DNA from 3 places in the Janthinobacterium lyxosi genome. Region 1 is predicted to be linked to each of the others. Evidence: predicted binding sites of a transcription regulator. Region 1 holds the regulator's gene; each other region holds the start of a gene.
The links. Region 1 encodes FliA, which starts transcription of late flagellar genes. Its sites were predicted from a motif close to CTAAAGTTTNNNNNNNNNNNGCCGNTA; they were not measured.

Region 1 (4,146 bases):
GCCGTCGGACGCGGGCCAATACGCCAGCGCCAGCGCTGCCGCGATGGCAGCAGCGATGGCGATGCCGGTCAGTTTGATATTCATCATGAAGTGGCGCGCGTGGATGGGAAGCGCACGTTACCACGGGCGCGCGGCACAGTCCCGCACGCACGCGAGCCGGCTAGCCGCCGGCCTTTTTAGGCTGGTGACCCAGCTTGGCCAGCGCGGCCAGGATGGTGTCCACGTGGTCGCCCTGCACTTCGATCACGCCATCCTTGACCGTGCCGCCCGAGCCGCATTGCGTGCGCAGCTGCTTGCCCAGCAGGACCAGCGCGATGGCGTCCAGCGCCAAGCCTTTCACCACGGTGACGCTCTTGCCGCCGCGCCCCTTGGTCTGGCGCGATACGCGCACCACACCGTCGCCCGCAGGCGCCGCCTTGGCTTGCGCCTTGCACACGCATTGCGCCAGCGGCTGGCGGCAGGCGGGGCACATGCGGCCCGTTTCGGTGGAATACACGAGACCGCCCAGGGAACTGCTTTTCATGATCGAGAGATAAAAAGGGAGAAGGCCGCGATTGTACCAAGCGCCGGGGTTCAGTTGGCCGGTGCCGGTGCCGGTGCCGGTGCAGGTGCGACGGGCGCCGTTGGCACTTCCGTCACCGTTTCGGGGATGCCGGACAAAATCGTCACGGCGACCCGGCGGTTGCGCGCGCGCCCTTCCGGCGTGGCGTTCGGCGCCACGGGGATGTTGTCGGCGTGGCCCACGGCCGTCAGGCGCGAGGCTTGCACGCCGCTGGCGATGAACAGGCGCACCACGGCGCTGGCGCGCGCGGCCGACAATTCCCAGTTCGAGGCAAAGGTCGAATTGCTGATCGGCTGGACATCCGTATGCCCTTCCACCTGCACGTCGTGCGTATCATCCTTGAGCAGCACGGCCACGGCGCGCAAGGCCTGGTCCGACTCCATCGTCAGCCCTGCGGCGCCCGGGTCGAACAGCACGCTGGCATTGATTTCCACGCTCACGCCGCGGCTCGTCTGCGTGACCCTGACTTTGCCTTCCTTGACCAGCGGCGCCAGGGTGGACGTGAGGTCCTGCGCCAGGCGCGTCATGTGTTCACGCTCGCGGCGGATGGCTTCCGTGCGGCGTTTCAGGGCCGGATTCGGCAGCGGGATCGCCTGCGGCGCTTCCATGATGATGGGCGGCGCGCCCTTTTCCAGGCTGAAAGCCTGGCCGATGGCGTTCTGGAAGACGCGATACTTGCCCTCATTGACTTGCGAAATCGCATACATGACGACGAAAAAGGCGAACAGCAAAGTGATGAAGTCGGCGTACGAGATCAGCCAGCGGTCCTGGTTGTCCGGTTCCTCGTCATACTTCCTGCGTGCGCGCCGCATCATGCTCAGTGCTCGTGCAGCAGGCTGGCCACGCGCTCTTCGATGATGCGCGTATGGTCGCCCGTGGCGATGTCGTACAGCACGGCGGCCGTGATTTCGTACTGCAGCACGCGGCGCGTGACGATGGCCTTGAGTTTATTGGCCACCGGCAGGAACAGCAGATTGGCCAGGCCCACGCCATAAATCGTCGAGACGAAGGCCACGGCGATGCCGCTGCCTAATTTACTCGGGTCGGTGAGGTTTTCCATGACGTGGATCAGGCCCAGCACGGCGCCCAAAATACCGATGGTGGGCGAATAGCCGGCCGCCGATTCCCACACCTTGACGGCCTGGCGCTCGGCCAGCTCGTAGGCGGAGATTTCCACGTCGAGCAGCTGGCGCAGCTTGTCGGGCGCGATGCCGTCAACGATCATCCTCAAGCCCTTGGCGTTGAAGCGGTCGGCCGTGTTTTCCATCAGGCGCTCGAGCGCCAGCGGGCCATCGCGGCGCGCCGTCAAACTCCATTGTCCGATGTCGCGCGCCAGTGCGGCACGCGTGTCGGCCGGCGGCAGGAAGACCCAGCGCAGCATTTCCAGGCCGCGCACGAAGGTGCGCAGCCGCGTTTGCAGCAGCACGGCGCCGAAGGTGCCGACGATGACGATGGCAAAGGCGGCCGGCTGCAGCAGGGAGGCCATCTTGCCGCCTTCCAGTGCCTGGCCGACCAAGAGGCCCGCCAGCGCCAGCGCCAGCCCGATTACGCTGGACCAGTCCACGCCTGCTCCCTCAAGGTTGCGCGCAGGCGCGCGACGGCCTGGGTATGCAGTTGCGAGACGCGCGATTCGGAGACACCCATCACCGCACCGATCTCCTTCAGGTTCAGCTCTTCTTCGTAATACAGGCCCATGAGTATTTTCTCGCGTGGCGGCAGCGCGTCGATGGCATCGATCACGGATTGCCGGAAATCGGTATCGAGCAGGGAACGCAAGGGGTCGCTGTCCTCGTCCACGCAATGGCGGTCGAGGAAGCTGTCATTGCCGTCCGGGTCATGAAAGTCTTCGTAGTACAGCAACTGGTGGCCGCCGCCGTCGCCCAGCATTTCCTGGTAGTCCGAGAGCGACATTTTCAGCAGTTTCGCCACTTCCGACTCCGTCGGCGGGTGGCCCAGGCGCTGCTGCAAGGCGCTCATCGCCTCCTCGATCTTGCGCATATTCTGGCGCATGCTGCGCGGCAGCCAGTCGCTGGTGCGCAATTCGTCGAGCATGGCGCCGCGGATGCGCAGCACGGCATACGTCTCGAACTGCGCGCCATGCGTCTCTTCATAGCGGCTAATGGCATCGAGCAGACCGATCATGCCGGCCTGGATCAGGTCATCGACCTCGACCGAAGGCGGCAATTTCGCCTTCATATGGTGCGCCAGACGCTTCACCAACGGAATGTGCTCCGTCAGCAAATAGTCCTTGTTCGATTTCCCTTTGACCGTGTACATAGGCTGCTTATTGTTTTAACTGCTATCGTGTGCTGATGATGGAATCAGGCGCTGAACTGGTGCAGGCTCCCCGTCTGGTACAAGGTGCCACCGAGCACCGGTGCCGCCGAACGGGCCAGCCGCTCGGCCAGTCCGCGAAACGCCACCGAGGCTCCCGCCAGCGGAAAGGCATCGACCACGCTGCGACCCAGCCGCGCCGCGCGATGCAGATACTCATCGGCAGGCACCGACCCCATCGAGGTCAGTTTCACGGCCAGGTAGCGGCTCGCCGCCTGCGCCATATTATCGTATACCACTTTTGCCTCGGATTCGGAAGCGCCGGTGACCAGAATGCCAAACGGACGGCGTCCCAGTTCCTGGCTCAGGCGCTTGATCAGGCAGTACGCGGCCTTGATCGAGGTGGCGCTGCTCGAGACTTGCACCACGATGTCGGACGAGGCCATCAGCGGCACAGGGAAGCAGGCACCCTCGTCGGCCACGACGCCGTCGACCAGCACGATGCCGCTCTGGCGCGCCAGCACTTCGAAAGTCTTGCCCAGGCGGCGCAGTTCGTCCTCGCCCGCATAGTCCATGCTGTCCATCAGATGGTTGCGTGCGCCCAGGCTGGCCACGCCAAAGCCTTGCGGCACCTGGTGGATGACCTGGTTCAAGGCGCACTGCTGGCGCGCCACGTCGCGCAGGCTGGCGCCGTGCGCCAGTCCCAGGCGCGCAGCCACGCCATCGCTGCCGCCACTGGCGTCGAGCAGCAGCACATCATTGCCGCCGTAAGCCAGCGAGGCGCCCAGGTTGACCAGCATGGCGCCCTTGTCATCTTGCGGCGTGGCCGATAAAAATGTCATCACGCGCGGCTGCGGGCCGGCCAGCATGCGGCGCAAGCCTTCGGCCTGGTCGAAATCGAAATTAGCCAAGGTGCACCCCGCGCGCTTCATTGTTGCGGGCGGCCGCCTGCGCCATCAGCAGCGGCAGTTCGGCATCGGAAAACTGCGTGGCCGCCGCATCGCGCTTGAGCTTGAAGGCGCGGTCGATCAGGTAGCCGCGGTCGGCCAGGTACAGGTCTTCCGGCACGCGCTGGCCGTTCGACACATAAAACAGGTTCAGCTTCTGGCGGATCACCACGTCGAGCACATTGCCGATCGACGCCGCTTCATCGAGCTTGGTCATGATGCAGCCGGCCAGGCCGCTGCCCTGGTAGGCGCGCACCACTTCATTGAGGGTTTCCTGCGTCGCCGTGGAATTCAGGCACAGCAGGCGTTTCACATCGGCGCCAGCGCCCGACAGCATGGCCACCTGTTCCGTCACCATCTGGT
Region 2 (4,146 bases), on a different contig from region 1:
CTCGGGCCTGGCGCTGCTGGCCGTGGGCCAGTTGACGATGTGGCCCGAACAGCGCCGCGCTGCCTGGGCCGGCGCGCACCTGGAACTGACGAGCACGGAATTCAACCTTCTGGAAGTACTGGTGCGCCATGCCGGCAAACCCGTGAGCAAGAATCAATTGTCTGAACTGGGTCTGGGACGGCCCATGGCCCGCTTCGACCGCAATATCGACGTGCACTTGAGCAGCCTGCGCCGTAAACTCGGCAGCCTGGCCGACGGCCGCTCCTGCCTGCAGACCGTGTACCGTCTCGGCTACCAGCTGATCAAGGAGTAAGCGTGGGCCGTCTGTTCTGGAAATTTTTTCTGTGCATCATGCTGGCGCAAGTGACGGCCACCATCGGCATCGGCGGCACCTTCTGGCTGAAAAACCGGGCTGCGCAGCAGGAGCGGGCGCTCGACATCGACACCAGTCCGCCCGCACAGATGGCCATCGAAGCGGCCAGCGCCACGCTGGAAACGGGCGGCAGCCAGGCCTTGCAGAAATTTCTCGGCAAGATGGAGCGCATGCGCGTGTTTGCCATCGATGCGCAGGGGCAAGAATTGATGGGCCGCAAGGTCCATCCGGCCATACTCGGCAAGGCGCGCGCGCTGCTGGCGCAAGGCTCGCCGCATGCCGTGGTGCGCGAGGTCAGCGGCAGCGACGGCGTGCGCTACCTGCTGTTCCTGCCCTCATCCGTACGCTTTCGCACTGCCGAGGCGGGCGCCGCGCGCGACACGCTCAATGCCGTCGCCATGAACGGCCCGCGCTCCATGGGACCCGGTCCACGACCCAACGAAGCGGGCGCCCCGCCGCCACGCGGCGAATTCGGCCGCGGCATGCCAGCCGGCCCCCGCATGGACAGCCCCTACCGCACCTTCACTCCCTTGGCCGCCGCCATCGCCGCCAGCCTGCTGTTCTCCTTCTTGCTGGCCTGGTATTTTGCGCGCCCCATCCGCGACTTGCGCCAAGCGTTCGAGGCCGCCTCGCAAGGCAACCTGGCGCCGCGTTTTCATGCCAGCGGCAAGCGCGGCGATGAGTTGACGGACCTGGGCCGCGATTTCGACCGCATGACGGGCCGTTTGCGCAGCCTCATGGAGAGCCAGACGCGCTTGCTGCATGATGTCTCGCACGAGCTGCGCTCGCCATTGGCGCGCTTGCAGGCCGCCATCGGCCTGGCGCACCAGCAGCCGGACAAGATGGACGCCTCGATGCAGCGCATCGAACGCGAAAGCGAACGCATGGATAAGCTGATCGGCGAACTGCTGACCCTGTCGCGGCTGGAAGCGGGCGCCGGCTCCCCCCTCAGCGAAGACGTCGGCATCGCCGACCTGTTGCACGACATTATGGAAGACGCCCGCTACGAAGCAAAGGCGCGCCAGGTGGGCATAGCCATGGCGGGCGACGCGGCCATCGCCGACGCCGCTGTCACGGGCCGGCCTGAACTGCTGGCGCGCGCCGTGGAAAACGTGGTGCGCAATGCCGTCAAGCACAGCCCCGATGGCGGCACGGTGGAAGTGAATTTGTCGCGCCAGCATGATTGGCTGCGCATCGCCGTGCTGGACCGGGGGCCAGGCGTGGCCGGCGCCGACCTGGCCAACATCTTTCAACCGTTCTTCCGCGCCAGCCATACCCAGCACAGCACGGACGGTCATGGCCTGGGCCTGGCCATCGCCCAGCACGTCATCAGTGCCCATGGGGGTCGCATCGGGGCCACCTTGCGCAGCGGTGGCGGGCTGTGCGTGGAAATGCTGCTGCCCGTCAAAACGCCAGGCTGACCTGTCGGCGAGCCTGGCGTTGAGCATTACCGGGAACCTTGTTACGCCTGCGTATCGATGATGCTGCCCAGGGTGGACGAGCTTGATTTGGCAGGACTCGTCGCCGTATCGGCGCTGCTGGTTGTCGGCGTATCTTGTTGCGCCGCCTGTTGCGCGGCCGCCGCTTGCAGTTGCGCAATTTGTGCCTGCAAGGCCTGGATTTGCTGCGCCAGCTGCTGCTGCAGCTTTTGCGACGCGTCCGTCTGCGTGCCCTTCTGCGTTTCCGTCAACTGCTTTTGCGCCGCCGTGATCTGCTTTTGCAGCGCCGCGATCTGCGAACTGCTGCCCGAACTGGCGCTACCGGCCGCGCCGACTGTGCCGACTGCGCTGCCTGAACCGATTGCCGCTACCATGATGCCTCCCGAATGTGTCGATACCAAGGTTAACGGCAGGCATGGGCGCGGATGTAGTGCCGCGGGTGTAAAGGCAGGTAAAGAGCGCGGCCGGCACACATTGTTGCTCCTCGGCACAAAAAACTGGCACACTGACGCTACTCCAGCCAAACCCTGATCGGATCGCCATGTCCCTGCTGCCCGCCCTGCCCGACCACGTGCCCCGCCAGCGCTGCGGCGTGATCGAGTTTCCCGTCCACCACATGCGTGGCGGCACATCGACAGGCCTGGTCTTGCATGCGTCCTGCGTGCCGGCCGACCCGGCGCTGCGCGAGGAATTGCTGCGCCACCTGATGGGCGTGCCCCAATCCGGCCAGCTGCCGGGCAACCGGCAGATCACGGGCCTGGGACGCGGTGCGCCCACCAGCAACAAAGTCTTCCTGGTCGAGGTGGAACAGCATGCCGGCCAGCCGCGCCTGGTCAGCACCCTGGCGCAGCTGGCCGGCGAGCACGGAGATATCGACTGGAGCGTGAACTGCGGCAATATGTCGTCCGCCCTGCAACTGTGGGGCCTGGACAGCGGCGTGATCGAGGCGCTGGCCATCGGCGCGCACGATATCGATATCCGCAACACCAACACGGGCGTCATCACCACCTCGCGCATGGCGCGCGAACTCGATGGCAGCTTTACGGCCACCGGCATTCCCGGCGTGCCCGGCAGCTTCCCCCGCGTCGACCTGTTCCTGCAGCAACCCGCGGGCGCCAAGACGGGTAAATTATTACCGACAGGCAAGGCGCAAGACAAGGTACACGGCTACGACGTCTCGTGCGTGGACGTGGCCGTGCCCATGGTCATCGCGCTAGCGAGCCAGTTCGGCAAGACGGCACAGGAAGCAATACGGGAACTGGAGGCGGACACGGCGTTCATGCAAGCCATCCGCCAGGTGTGGAGCGCGGCGGGACTGCTGATGGGCTTGCGGCGGCGCGATGGCGGGTTGATGACATTGGAAGAACTGGAACGCAGCGCAACCATCCCCAAGTTCTGCATTGTGGCAGCGGCAACGGGAGAGGGAAATATTGCGGTACGCTACTTTACGCCGCAAGCGGGCCACGCCTCGCTGGCCGTCTCGGGCGGCTGCTGCCTGGCGGCGGCTTGTCTGATACCGGGCACGGTGGCGCATGCGCTGGTGCGCGGCGTGCCGCCCGTCGGGCAAGCGGATGCAGAGATTGAACTGGGCATAGCAAACCCGGCCGGCATCCTGGCCACCACCATCGTGGCGCGCCAGGACGGGGCGACGGGAAACATCGTCATCGACAGCGCGGCCTACCGGCGCAGCACGCAAATCTTGCTGCGCGGCCATGTTCCCCTGTACCAGCCGTCAGCCGCACTGAAAGCGTGGCTGCTGAAACAGTTTTAAAGCAAGACCAGGCAGGCCTGGTGCCCCGCCCTTCACGGCAATCAGGTCTTGGGCAGGGTTACGCCAACCTGGCCCTGGTATTTGCCGCCACGATCCTTGTACGAGGTTTCGCACACTTCATCGGACTCGAAGAACAGCACTTGCGCCACGCCTTCATTGGCGTAGATTTTCGCCGGCAACGGCGTCGTATTCGAAAACTCCAGGGTCACAAAGCCTTCCCATTCCGGTTCGAACGGGGTGACGTTGACGATGATGCCGCAGCGCGCATAGGTGCTCTTGCCCAGGCAAATCGTCAATACGTTGCGGGGAATGCGGAAATACTCGACCGTGCGGGCCAGCGCAAACGAGTTCGGCGGGATGATGCAATAACCCTTGCCCGACACATCGACGAAATTATTCGCGTCAAAATCCTTGGGATCGACGATGGTGGTGTTGATGTTGGTGAACAACTTGAACTCGTCGGCGCAGCGGATGTCATAGCCATAGCTGGACGTACCGTAGGATACGATGCGGTTGCCGTCGCGTTCCTTGACCTGGCCCGGTTCGAACGGCTCGATCATGCC
Region 3 (4,146 bases), on a different contig from region 1:
ACCTGGCCTGTGCCTTCAAGCCGCAGATCGCGTATTTTGGCGCGCTGGGCGCGGAAAAACAGCTGGAAGACATCTGCCGCTACGTGCGCGAACACTATCCGCACATCCCCCTGATCCTCGACGCGAAACGGGGCGACATCGGCGCCACGGCCACGCAATACGCGCGCGAAGCGTTCGAGCGCTACGGCGCTGACGCCGTCACCGTGAACCCCTACATGGGCGAGGATTCGCTCGATCCCTACCTGGCGTGGCAAGACCGCGGCGTGATCATCCTGTGCCGCACCTCGAATCCGGGCGGCTCGGACCTGCAATTTCTCGACACGGACGGCGTGCCCCTGTACCAGCGCGTGGCGCGCCTGGTGGCCGAGAAATGGAACAAGAACGGCCAGTGCGCGCTTGTCGTCGGCGCCACTTTCCCTGAAGAACTGGCGCAAGTGCGCGCCATCGTCGGCGACATGCCGCTGCTGGTGCCCGGCATCGGCGCCCAGGGCGGCGACATCGCCGCCACCGTCGGCGCGGGCCAGACGGCCAACGGCATGGGCATGATGATCAGCTCCTCGCGCGCCATCATCTACGCCACGCCGCAAGCGGGCGAAGATTTCGCCGACGCGGCGCGGCGCGTGGCGATCGAAACGCGCGATGCGATCAATCAACACCGCGCGGTTTAAGTTGCATCCATGAAAATGCCGGGCTAGCCCGGCATTTTGCATTTAGTCTCTCTGTGGTGCCACCATCTCCGCGTAATCGTAGAGTTCGCCCAATATCTCTTCCCCCCGCTCATCCACCGATTCCGACAGCACGTCGATTTCCGTAAACAGCATTTCGATGGTGCGGGCGCCACCGTCGCCGTCGAACAGGCGGGCGGCGCGGTGCTGTTCCCATCGCAGGTTTTCCGCTTCGCTCAGGGTTTGCGGGAAATTGCGGGCGCGGTAGCGGAACAGCAATTCCTGCAAGCGTTCATCGGCAAACGAGGGGCGCGCCGTGGCCAGCTTGGCTGGCGTGTCGCGGCGCAGCGATTCGAGCAGGCGGCGGTCGTCGTTGCTGACGAAACCATTGTACAAATCTTCATCCACGTCCAGCGCGACATGCGTGCCCGGGCGCTGGAAGACTTCGGCCCAGATCGCATCCATGTTCGGCGCCGTGGTGGCCAGCTGGGCGTTGACCTTCGCGGCGTCCAGATCGATGCCCCATTGCGCGGCCATGGCCGGCGACAGGGTTTTCAGATTGCCGACCAGCATGGGCGACTTGTTCAGGTGCACGCTTTTCACGGGCAGGCGCGTCATGCCTTCCGGCATGGCATCCTTGCGCGTAAATAAACGCGTGCGGATGGTGTCGGCGTCCAGCGCGAACAGTTCACGCGGGTCGTACTGGCAATCCCAGACGAGGATTTCATTCTTGTTGCTCGGGTGCGTGGCCAGCGGCCAGACGACGCCCAGGCAGCCCCGTTCGGCGGGGAACATGCCCGACACGTGCAGGAAGGGCTGGCGCTCGCTGGCGGCCAGGTGCATGCCCATTTCGCTGGCGACCCTGTCCTTCTTGTGCAGCGCCAGGCAAAATTCGAACAGTTTTGGCTGCTTTTCCTTGATCAGGCGGGCCAGGGCGATGGTGGCGCGCACGTCGGACAGCGCATCGTGCGCCGCTTCGTGGACCAGGCCATTGGCCTTGCTCAAGTGTTCCAGTTTAAAACTGGTCTGGCCATCGTCGCGCTTCGGCCATTGAATACCTTCCGGGCGCAGCGCGTGCGTCATGCGCACCACGTCGAGGATGTCCCAGCGGCCGCAATGGTTTTTCCATTCGCGCGCATACGGATCGATCAGGTTACGCCAGAACAGGAAACGCGTGACTTCATCGTCGAAACGGATGGTGTTGTAGCCCACGCCGATGGTGCCGGGTTCCGAAAAGGCCGCTTCGATGGTGGCGGCGAACTGGTGCTCTGGCACGCCCAGTTGCAAACACTGCTGCGGCGTGATGCCCGTGATCAGGCATGATTGCGGGTCGGGCAGGAAATCATTTGCAGGCTGGCAATACAGCATGATCGGCTCGCCGATCTCGTTGAGTTCGGCATCCGTGCGGATGGCGGCGAACTGGGCCGGGCGGTCGCGGCGCGGCTGGGCGCCAAAGGTTTCGTAGTCGTGCCAAAGGAAAGTCTGGGTAGTCATTGATGGTCGTTGCTTCATTGGTTATCTGGGCCGCTCAAAGAGTCGCTGCTACAGTTTTCTGAAAACCTGCCGATACTACACGAGAGGATGGTCATCATTGCGTTTCCCGCATGGTGGCATATATTGCCCGTTCAAGGAGGTCTATCGTGTCAATTCCTATCGCCGCAAGCGGCAATTCCACCCCTTCCGTGACATCCGTCAGTACGGGCGTTGCCGGCAAGGACGATAAAGTCCAGCAAAAGGACGGCGTCAACGCTGAAATGAGCGTTAACGACCGCAGCAAGCTGCAATTGAACGCCTCCATCATGCAGGCCTCGCTGAACGTGTCGATCGGTTCGGAAAACGAGCCGCTGGCGCTGCTGTACAAGACGGCCATCACGAATATCAATGAAGCGCTGAAGGGCCAGTACGGCGAGGACGCGATCCAGAACGCCGCCTCGCAGGACAATAGCGCCGAAGCGACGGCGAGCCGCATTGTATCGCTGTCGACGGGATTTTTTGACGCCTACAAGAAACAGAATCCCGGCATGGACGACGATACGGCCCTGACCAAGTTCATGGACACCATCAGCGGCGGCATGGAAAAAGGCTTCAAGGAAGCGCGCGATATTCTGGGCGGATTGAAAGTGTTGCAAGGCGATATCGCCGGCAATATCGACAAGACGTATGAGCTGGTGCAGAAGGGCTATGCGGATTTCATCGCCGCGCACAGTAGCAAGAAGGATGAGGCTGCCAAGCCGGATGCAAGCAAACCGGCCGACAGCAAGGCTGCCTGAGCTACAGCATGACGCGGTTGCGGCCTGAGGCTTTTGCCCGGTACAGTGCCGCATCGGCCGCCGCGATCAGCGCTTCGTCGTCCTGTTCGGCCGCCAGGCTGGCCACGCCGAAGGAACCCGTGATGTGCGGCAGCGCGCTGCGCATGTCGGCGAAAATGACGGCTTGCTGCATGCGCTCGCACAGGCGCTCGGCGACCCGCAAGGCCACGTTTTCGCTGGTGTCGGGCAAGATCACCATCATTTCCTCGCCCCCATAGCGTACGGCAAAATCCGTGGGTCGCAGGGCTGCGCCCAGCACTTGCGCGGCGATGCGCAGCGCCTGGTCGCCCGCCTGGTGGCCGTGGGTGTCGTTGAAACGCTTGAAATGGTCGAGGTCTATCATCACCAGCGATAGCGGCGAGGCGCTGGCGTGGGCGGTGATGATCATGTTCGGCAGTAAATCGCTCAGCCAGGCGCGGTTGTACAAGCCCGTCAGGCTGTCGACCATCGATAGCTGGCGGTAGAATTCGCCCAGTTTCTGGCGGCGGCGCAGCAGGGCATTCGCGGCGCGGATGCGGAAGGAGAGCAGCCGCAGCAGGTTACGTGCCAGGCCATTCGATTGCTCGATCAATTCCCAGACGATGGCCGCGTCGATCACCAGCAAGTCAGTTTCTTCCAGGGCGGAAATGGCGGCCAGGTTGCTCGCTTCATCGAGCACCGATTGTTCGCCCACGCTTTCGCCGGGCAAGACCTTGCTGACGGTGCCGTCATCCATGCCCGTGTGGATGTCGGCGGCCACGGCCAGCGAGCCGCGCAGGACGATGTACAGGCTGGTGCCCTGGGTGTCAGCAATGGCTTCGCCCGCTTCGAGGCGCATGACGGGACAGGGCGCCAGCATGGCGGCCGTCTGGCTGTCCGCCCCATCGCGAAATAGCTGTAAATCGCCGATGTTGCAGCCTGAAGCGCCGAAGTTGCCGATCTGTTCCACAATCATACTTTCAAAAAGCCGGCGCGCGAGCAGGGAGCCGGTATCTTCATGATAGCCTAAAGCGGCCTTGGCTGTAACGGCAAAGGCTTGCTTGATGTCACTTACTGTGAGAAATACGACAATTATTTCATTGCCGTGTTAATCAGCTGAAATGCTTGTGGTTTTATTACTGCTGTTGCTGCGAGCGAAAGAGGGCGCCGGATGTGCAAAGGCAGCCTTGAACGGCTGCCTTGGTCTCTGGCGA

Region 2: the regulator FliA is predicted to act here: its motif matches at 2,217-2,243, upstream of ACQ4WP_RS23030 (FlxA-like family protein).
Region 3: the regulator FliA is predicted to act here: its motif matches at 2,208-2,234, upstream of ACQ4WP_RS03065 (DUF5610 domain-containing protein).

What each region holds. Positions count from the first base shown of each region.
Region 1 covers NZ_JBNYXM010000008.1:227,812-231,957, reverse strand. Annotated here, with positions in the region: gene ACQ4WP_RS10930 (hypothetical protein) at 1-87, opposite strand, end outside; gene ACQ4WP_RS10925 (translation initiation factor Sui1) at 161-523, opposite strand; gene motD (flagellar motor protein MotD) at 574-1,374, opposite strand; gene ACQ4WP_RS10915 (flagellar motor protein) at 1,380-2,126, opposite strand; gene ACQ4WP_RS10910 (RNA polymerase sigma factor FliA) at 2,108-2,839, opposite strand; gene ACQ4WP_RS10905 (MinD/ParA family ATP-binding protein) at 2,884-3,747, opposite strand; gene flhF (flagellar biosynthesis GTPase FlhF) at 3,740-4,146, opposite strand, start outside.
Region 2 covers NZ_JBNYXM010000028.1:8,152-12,297, reverse strand. Annotated here, with positions in the region: gene ACQ4WP_RS23040 (response regulator transcription factor) at 1-313, shown strand, start outside; gene ACQ4WP_RS23035 (sensor histidine kinase) at 316-1,794, shown strand; gene ACQ4WP_RS23030 (FlxA-like family protein) at 1,836-2,186, opposite strand; gene ACQ4WP_RS23025 (PrpF domain-containing protein) at 2,354-3,583, shown strand; gene dcd (dCTP deaminase) at 3,625-4,146, opposite strand, start outside.
Region 3 covers NZ_JBNYXM010000002.1:255,718-259,863, reverse strand. Annotated here, with positions in the region: gene pyrF (orotidine-5'-phosphate decarboxylase) at 1-668, shown strand, start outside; gene sbcB (exodeoxyribonuclease I) at 711-2,159, opposite strand; gene ACQ4WP_RS03065 (DUF5610 domain-containing protein) at 2,306-2,935, shown strand; gene ACQ4WP_RS03060 (GGDEF domain-containing protein) at 2,937-3,902, opposite strand.